One region of the Paenibacillus sp. ATY16 genome, then DNA from elsewhere that is predicted to be linked to it. Evidence: riboswitches for the same ligand, from Rfam matches in the RefSeq annotation. Region 1 holds a riboswitch; the other holds the start of a gene.
What was found. A riboswitch is a leader RNA that binds a small molecule or an ion and turns the genes downstream of it on or off. The one in region 1 is predicted to bind cobalamin.

Region 1 (4,402 bases):
GTCGGGTGAAAGAAGAAGGGTTATCCATCCAAGCGGTCGCGACTTCGGTTCAATCCGAGCAGCTGGCGAAAGAACTTGGCATTCCGATGATGCCGTTTGCCGATGTCGACGTGCTTGATTTGACGATTGACGGGGCGGATGAAGTAGATCCTGCCCTGCACTTAATCAAAGGCGGAGGCGGCGCTCTGCTCCGCGAGAAGATTGTAGCGGCTGCAAGCAAGCAGCTGATTATTATCGTGGACGAGAGCAAGGACGTGAAGCAGCTCGGCAAATTCCCGCTGCCGGTCGAAATCGTTCCGTTTGCGTTCGAGCTGACGGTGAAGAAGCTTCGCAAGCTGGGCTGCGAACCGAAGCTTCGCAAGAATGGCGATGAGCTGTATGTGACCGATAACGGCAACTATATTGCGGATTGCGAGTTTGGGGCTATTGCGGATCCGGAAGCGCTTCATGATGACCTGAACCGGATTCCCGGCGTTGTGGACAACGGATTGTTTATCCATATGGCAAGCCTTGTTATCGTGGGCTCCGCAGACGGTTCGATCCGGAGCATCACGAAGGAATAAGCCGGCCTAACGAGCAGGAAGGGTGGAGAGCATGAACAAGAGGTTTGCGTTAATAACGGATATCCATGGCAATATGCCTGCGTTAAAAGCGGCCCTTCATGAGATCGACACTTTGCAACAGATCGACTCCATCTATTGCTTGGGGGACATGATCGGTATCGGACCGGATACGAATGAAGTGCTTCATGCGCTTTTCTCCAGGGAGGATGTATCCTTTGTGTCCGGCAATCACGATGAAGCCGTGCTCGCGATTATCAAGGGTGAATCTTATCCGGAAAGCCATTACCATTCGGAACGGCATCATAGGTGGATTGCGGAAAGAATGGACAAGTCGTTTGTCCCGCTGCTGGAACGAATGCCTCGCATGATCCGGACCGAAGCGTACGGCAGAAGGATGCTTTTTACCCATTATCATATTGCGCCTGACAAGTTTAACGATCCGATTAGCAAAGATCCGTTTAGCCCAATCGTTGAGCCAAGCCTATCCAATCTGGAAAAGCTGTTCAACGGTTGCGAAGACGCATTGATTGGATTCGGACATCATCATCCGGTACATTATTTCGTCAGCAAAAGACAAACGTTTGTGAATCCAGGTTCCCTTGGCTGCAACAATAAGTCTACCGCGAGGTACGCGATCGTTACGGTGAGCGAGCAGGGTTTTGAGGTGCAATTGCAGGAGGCGGAATATGATAATTCGGCATTCCTTGCTTCCTACGAAAAGCTGGATGTACCCGACCGGGAGTTTATTTTGCGGGTCTTTCACGGGGATCAGCTGAGAGAATAGGCCTATGGAATTGAAAAATTTAGCATGACAAAACGAAGAATATTCGTTATGATGAGCAAGCAAATTGAATACGAGATAAGTATCAGGTGCCAATGATACCTTCCGCCGGTTAAGGCGATGGTATTGGATTGGTTAAAAGGGAAGTTGGGTGAGAATCCCACGCGGTCCCGCCGCTGTAAGAGACGAGTTTATGCGCATATCCACTGGGCAACCGGGAAGGGTGCATAGGCATTGACGCTCGAGCCAGAATACCTGCCTGATTCTTTTTTACACCGCAATTCTACGAGCGATAGGAGGGTGTTCATTATGCATGCTTATTTTGACATGTTTACTTGACCAAACCCTTCAACTTTCACGAGTTGGAGGGTTTTTTGCTGTGTGGATGGGTAGTTATGCAAGAGAATGAGAGATTTATAGAAAGGGAGCTTGTAATGAAAAAAAATAAATGGTTAGTATGGCTGCTTGTTATAGCGGTAACTTTATCCGTTGCGGCAACGCCAGCCCGTGTGTCTTATGCCGACCCGGCAGATACGCCGGAAGGTTACGTCACGCTGGATGTGGAGAAGTTTACGCTTGGCCAGGGCTATATGAAAGAACCCGTGAAAGTGCCTTTTTATGAAGGGGACAATGGCGCTGCCTTGGTCGACCGTCTTCTTGGGGAAGAGAATTACAAGCATACGGGATCGATCGATAGCGCTTTTTATTTATCCAAAGTAAAAGATAGCGATTCTAGACCGGTTGAGCTTCCAGCTTACCTTACAAAGATGCTGGAAGACAATCATGCGGTGCTTGGCGGCAAAGTGGATGAGAATTGGCTTGGAGAGTTTGACTACACCAATATGTCCGGTTGGATGTTTGCCGTAAATAATGCGTTCCCTCCCGTTGGCTTCTCAAATTATGAGCCGCAAAACGGCGATGTCATCCGTGTTCAATTTACCGTATACGGATACGGAACGGACCTTGGCAGCGAATGGGGAGAAATCCGACTTGCCAACAAGGATGGATTAACGGAAGCGGTAGCTGAAATTAACAGCTCACCTGTCAAACAGGAATTGCTGAATGATGAGAAGATTGGTCCAGCTTACGAACATGCATATGCAACATTACAAAATATTGAAAGTACGCAAGAGGAAGTTAATTCAGCTTTGACAGAGTTGGCAGGAGCTCAGGATACAACTCCTCCTTCCATCACGGTTAATGGATTTGTTAACAATCAGGTCGTAACGGCACAACAGCTTCCGTTCTCGGTATCGGTTACGGATAACGTTCAGCAGACAATCGACCCTGAAGTGAAGCTGAACGGGAACCTGCTGCAACCATCCAGCGGACAATATACGGCTGATCTTGTATCTGGTTTGAATACGATTGTTATCAAAGCGGCGGACGGTGCGGGTAACCAGGCAACGCAGACCTATACGGTTATATACAAGGCAAGTGCTGCAGGCACAGTCAGCCAATACGTTGACCGCAATCTGGCTTATCTATTATCAACGGTAAGCAATCCCGTCTTCGGAACGTTAAACGGCGAGTGGTCAGTCCTAACCTTGGCACGCGGCAACTACCAAGTGCCGGATGGTTACTATGACGCTTATTACAAAAAGGTCGTAGCGGCTGTTCAAGATAAACAAAATGTTTTAGACCCAAATAAATATACCGAGCACTCCAGAGTTATCCTGGCGCTGACCTCGATTGGCAAAGATGTAACGGATGTCGGTGGATACAATCAACTCGAGAAGCTGGCAGATTTCAATAAAGTTATTGCTCAAGGCATAAACGGACCTACCTTTGCCTTGCTGGCACTGGACAGCCACAATTACGCTATTCCTGTCGTAGCAGGAGTAGAAGTTCAGTCCACAAGAGCCAATCTTATTCAATACATGGTTGATAAGGAGATTAAGAAAGGTACCGAAAATGCAGGCGGATGGGGCTTTGGCAGCTTTGTTGACGTGGACCTGACTGCTATGACGCTTCAAGCTTTGGCTCCTTATTATAACAGTAACCCTGATGTCAAATCAGCTGCCGACCGTGCAGTCGCTTGGTTGTCCAAGTCGCAAAGCAGCAATGACGGAGGTTATTCCTCGAGCGAGAGCATTGCGCAGGTCATTGTTGCTCTTAGCGCATTAGGGATCGATTCCAACTCGGATCCCCGCTTTGTGAAGAACGGCCATTCCCTGATTGATGCATTCTTACTCTATGCTTTGCCTGATGGCGGTTTCCGTCATACCAAGACGGGTGGCGTCAACGGAATGGCGACCGATCAAGGTACGTATGCCTTGGTTGCTTATGACCGTTTCCTGAAACAGAAGAAATCGCTTTATGATATGACGGATGTCACGCTATCTACCGAACAACCGGCTAATCCCGGTGACCTGACGCTCCCAGCAGGCAATACGCCGCAAGTAGCGGTTCCGGATGATTCGGCTGATTACCGCATTCCGGTTACATCGGCAGACAGCGGCAAACAAATAGGGATCTCTATTCCTGCCGGTAAAACATCCGGTGTAAAGCTTAGTCTACCACTTAATACCGCGCTGCCGCAGATTGATGCAGTAAAAGGAAATAATTCCATCCTGATTCCGCAAGATACGCAAGTGACATCCGGGGATTCAGCAGGCATTCATTTACTTACTACGTTAAATACTTCCGATTCCGCCTTGCAAAATCAAATTAAGACCATAGTTGCAAGCGGTAAAAAACTGGATCAAGTAGCAGTTGCCTTTTCGATGGGCGGAAGCTCGCGCGTGCAATTTAATCAGTTCGTTACCTTGACGCTTAAAGGGATGAGCGGCAAAAGCGTTGCGTATATCGAGGGCGGCGTTGCCACTTCGATTGCGAAATTCGCCAACGATGCGCTCGGTCAAGCAAGCGGCAAGAATGAATACGCGTACGATAACGGCTCTGATCTGATTATCAAGACGAATCATTTTACGGATTATGTTGCTTTCGCTGAAAGCACGATTGTTGTAGACGGTGGAGGAAGCAATCCTCCGCCAACGAAGTACGTAACCTTATCCGTTGACAAATTGACGATCAACAAGGGTTATACCGTTGCAAA
Region 2 (4,402 bases), on a different contig from region 1:
AGATACGCGAAGAATGGCGCGCCTAGCAAAGCGGTTACGACCCCAAGCGGTATTTCTTTCGGGGCAAGGGCTATTCTTGCAAGCGTATCGGACCATAACACGAATATGCCTCCGCCAATCGCCGAGAGCGGAATCAGCAGCCGGTAATCGGGACCAACCATTAACCGGATGAGATGCGGCACCACCAAGCCTACGAAGCCGATAACTCCGCTGACCGACACCGCCGCCGCGGTAAGCAGCGTCGAGCCGATCAGGACGATCAGCTTTGTCCGTTCAACCCGGATTCCCAGATGCGCCGCATGCCTCTCGCCAAGCACAAAAAGATTCAGCGCTTGTCCGTATGCAATCAAAATCGGCAGGCCAATCACCAAGCACGGAAGCACGATATAGACGTCCGCCCAGTTTTTCATCGCCAGAGACCCCATCAGCCAGAACAGAATCTGGTTAATGACTTCGTCGGACATCGATACCATAAACGATACAAACGCGCCTAAGAAGGATTGAATGATGACACCGGACAGGATCAATGTCTCTATCTGCATGACGCCCCTGCTGCGCGCCAGGAAAAAGACGCCGAGCAGCGTCAGCGTTCCCGTCATAAAAGCAACAACTGGAATCGTCCATTCGCCCAGCACGGCCTGATAACCAAACAAAATAAGAAAAGCCGCCCCTACCGAGCTGCCGGATGATACCCCTAACGTATACGGATCGGCAAGCGGATTGCGAAGCACGCCTTGAAAGCCCGCTCCGGCAAGCCCGAGGCAAGCGCCAACAAGCACGCCTAGCAGCACGCGTGACAATCTGACCTGCGTCACAATCGCGATCTCTCCGGTACTCCAATGACTGCCGGCGTCATCCGTCCAAGGAAGCTGATGCAAGAGGATTCCCCATACATCGGCAAACGGAATCATGGAGGACCCAATCGACAAACTTAGAACGATAGAAACAGCAAGAAGGAGCAAAGCTGCTCCTCCATAGACCGCTAATTTTCTTTTCATCTTACTTCACAAGATCCGGGTGAAGAGCTTTCGCAACCTGCAGCAGGGCATCCGCAAGACGCGGACCTACTCGCGAAGTCTCGTCATTGCCAACTTCGAACATCTGCTTGTTCTTCACCGCATCAATCGCATCCCAGCCCGGACGGCTGTTAATTCCGGTAACGATTGGATTCGGATCCTCTCCCAGATCAGGATAAAGGATAATTTCAGGGTTTTGCTTCACGACTTCTTCCGCGCTAACTTCATACCAGCCTGCTTGCGAAGCGCCCACGTTCGTTCCGCCGGCAATCGTAAGCAGTTCATCCAGGAATGTGCCGGAACCAACCGTCCAGCCTGGCGAGAATTCCAGGTAAACCAGCTTTTTCGGAGCGTCCTTCACGGCATCCGTCACCTGCTGCTTCACATCGCGCATATGCGTTGCGACTTGCGCGGCTTCCGTGTTCTTATTCATTATTTTACCGATTGTCTCGATTTTGGCAATTGTTTCATCGTAAGTTTTAGGATCCGTTGCAAGAACCGTAATGTTCAGCTTGCGAAGCTGCTCGACCGCATCGGTATTCATCGAAGAGGAAGCCACTACAAGATCGGGATTAAGAGCCGCGACTGCTTCGATATTGGTCGTCATGTCGCCTACTTTAGGCTTGGACGCCGCTTCTTCCGGATAATTGCTGTAGCTGTCAACGCCGGCTACTTCTTCGCCTGCGCCAACCGCATAAAGAACTTCCGTCTCGCTTGGCGCGAGAGATACGACCTTCGCTGGAGCTTTCTCAAACGTCAATTCCGTTCCAGTAGCATCCGTCACCTTGAACGGATATACCGTCTCCGCTGCGGCTGCCGGACTTTCGGCCGGCTGTTCGCTTTGAACCGGCGATGCCGACGCGCCCGCATTCCCCGCATCGTTCGTGTTCGCTTTGTTAGCGCCGCATGCCGCCATAAAGACCAGAATTGCGGCCATCAGCATGGCCAGCATTAATTTCGACAATCTTTTGTTTCTCCCAACCATTGTTTCCAAGCACCCCTTCTATTTATCTTGAATCGAAAACAAAAAAAGGCATTCCCGGCAAAGGTGCCGGAAATGCCGGAAGCCTTTTTTTGCATGCGTGCAAAGAAAGACGGGTTCCCTCATTCCAACACTTCCCTAATTCCGCGTAGGTACAGCGTTATGCGAACAGGCAGGTCTCCTGACTCGAAGCAGTAGCGCCAGCGTCTTCCCGAATATTGCATTCAGTGACGTAAGCTGGCACACGGGTCTAATTAAAATTAGACCGCTTCTTACAGTGGCGGGTCCGTGCCGGATTTTAACCGGACTTCCCTATTAAGCTTGCAACAGCCTGTCGGCTCCTGCAGCACCTGTTCCATGATTTATTCGTTTTCGACCAACGTAACTATACCACCCATATTCTAGAATTGTCCAGCAGCTCTTCTTAATCTTGCTCCAAGTCGGATGGCGTTGCCCACCACCGACACCGAACTGAACGCCATTGCCGTACCGGCCATCCATGGCTGAAGCATTCCGCAAGCGGCGAATGGAATGATAAGCGCGTTATAGATAAAAGCAAACGTCAGATTTTGCCGGACATTGCGAACCGTTAGGCGGCTGATCAGCAAAGCCTCCGGAATAGCGGTCATCCGGGGCTGGAGTAGCGTAATGTGACCGGCTGTTAACGCCGCATCCGTACCGTCTCCCATCGCGAGGCCTACATCCGCCGCGGCTAGTGCCGGAGCGTCATTCCAGCCGTCGCCGGCCATTCCGACCTTGTAGTCCTGCTCCTTCAGGCGGTCAACCAGTTCCAATTTATCTTCAGGCAGCATATTGGCATAGACCTTCGAAGGATCGATTCCCGCCGTTTGGGCCGCGCTCAAGGCAGGCGCAGGATGATCTCCCGTTGCCAGAACCACGGTTACTCCTGCTTTCCGAAGCTGCGTCACGGCCGGCTTGGCAAAAGCCTTTACCGCATCGATGAAGGAGATAGCTCCGATTACCCGGTTATTATCCGCTACGTATAACACCGTTTCCCCAAGCTTCTGGCGTTCTTCCGCGAATCTTTGAATAGCTGGACTGCCGATGCCCCACTTTTTCAGTGCGGCAAACCCGGCATTGCCGATTCCGATTCTTCTCTGCTCCACCAATGCTTCTACCCCTTTGCCTGTCGTATAGGAGAAATCGGTTGCGGCAGGAGGAACGAGGCCGGTCTGCACGGCCTCCGCCCGAATGGCGACGGCAAGCGGATGAGTCGAATTGGCTTCAACGGCGGCTGCAAGCCTCAAAAGCCCTTGCTTGCTTCCTTGCGTAACGTGTATGCTGCCAATCTTCGGTTTTCCTTCGGTTAAAGTTCCCGTTTTGTCAAGCACGAGCATATCAAGCTGTGCCAGGCGTTCAAGCGCACCCGCTTCCTTCACCACAATCCCTCTTTTGGCGAGACGCCCCGAGGCTACGACAAGGGAAATCGGAGTCGCGAGTCCAAGCGCGCATGGGCAAGCCGCCAACACTACCGCGACGGCGCAACGGAAGGCCATCGTCCAATTGCCCGGATCCACAGCCGTAACCCAAATAACAAAAGTGCCTAACGAGAGAAGCAGCATCGCCGGTACAAACCAAGCCGATACCGAATCGACCTGCCGTTGAATCAGCGACTTCGAACGTTGCGCCTGCCTGACGAGATCAACAATACGGCTTAACATGGTAGCATAACCGGCAGCGGTGGTGCGGATTCGGAGGCTGCTGCTTTCATTCCGGGTTCCCGCCCATACCTGGTCGCCGGGACGCTTGGCAAGCGGAACGCTCTCGCCCGTCAACAAGGATTCATTAATTTCCGACTCTCCGTTAGTTATAACGCCGTCAACGGGAATAATCTGTCCGGCAGGCACAAGCACATAATCGTTCTCCCGGACAAATTCCGTTTTGATCTCCATTTCAACGCCGGCCCGCTCCACTTTTACTACCGTGTTCAGCAGCTTGCTGTATCCCGAGGCATCCTGCTGCGCGCGCGAAGTAACCGAGGCTTCAATGAACTTGCCAAGCAGCACGGCCGTTATAACGACTGCGGATGTCTCGAAATAGAGAGGAACCTCATGGGCATACAAAGCGGTTCGATCCGCATTAAATACGAGAAAATGGCTGTACAAATAAGCAGCCGAGGTTCCGGTTGCCACCAGGACATCCATATTGGTCGCCCGCGACCGGATAGCGTGATAGGCCCCGATATAGAACGGCAGACCTATGACGAACTGTATTACGGTCGCAAGAACCAGTTGAAGCCACGGATTGGTCAGAAGCTCGGGAAGCTCTATCCTGGCAAACGGAGCCAGATGCTGTACCATCGCCGAGAGCAAAGGCGCAGTAAGAATCATGGAGATGATCAATCTCAGCCGAAGCCGGCTTCGTTCCTTCTCGAAGCCTTCCT

Region 2: it holds a riboswitch for cobalamin, as region 1 does, so the genes downstream of both, CFI03_RS22895 (ABC transporter substrate-binding protein) here and CFI03_RS28220 (S-layer homology domain-containing protein) in region 1, are expected to answer to the same signal.

Annotation. Positions count from the first base shown of each region.
Region 1 covers NZ_NMOK02000053.1:18,318-22,719, reverse strand. The annotation lists gene rpiA (ribose-5-phosphate isomerase RpiA) at 1-563, shown strand, start outside; gene CFI03_RS28225 (metallophosphoesterase family protein) at 595-1,347, shown strand; cobalamin riboswitch at 1,443-1,621, shown strand; gene CFI03_RS28220 (S-layer homology domain-containing protein) at 1,779-4,402, shown strand, end outside.
Region 2 covers NZ_NMOK02000037.1:557,687-562,088, forward strand. The annotation lists gene CFI03_RS22890 (FecCD family ABC transporter permease) at 1-998, opposite strand, end outside; gene CFI03_RS22895 (ABC transporter substrate-binding protein) at 1,000-1,980, opposite strand; cobalamin riboswitch at 2,153-2,367, opposite strand; gene CFI03_RS22900 (heavy metal translocating P-type ATPase) at 2,400-4,402, opposite strand, start outside.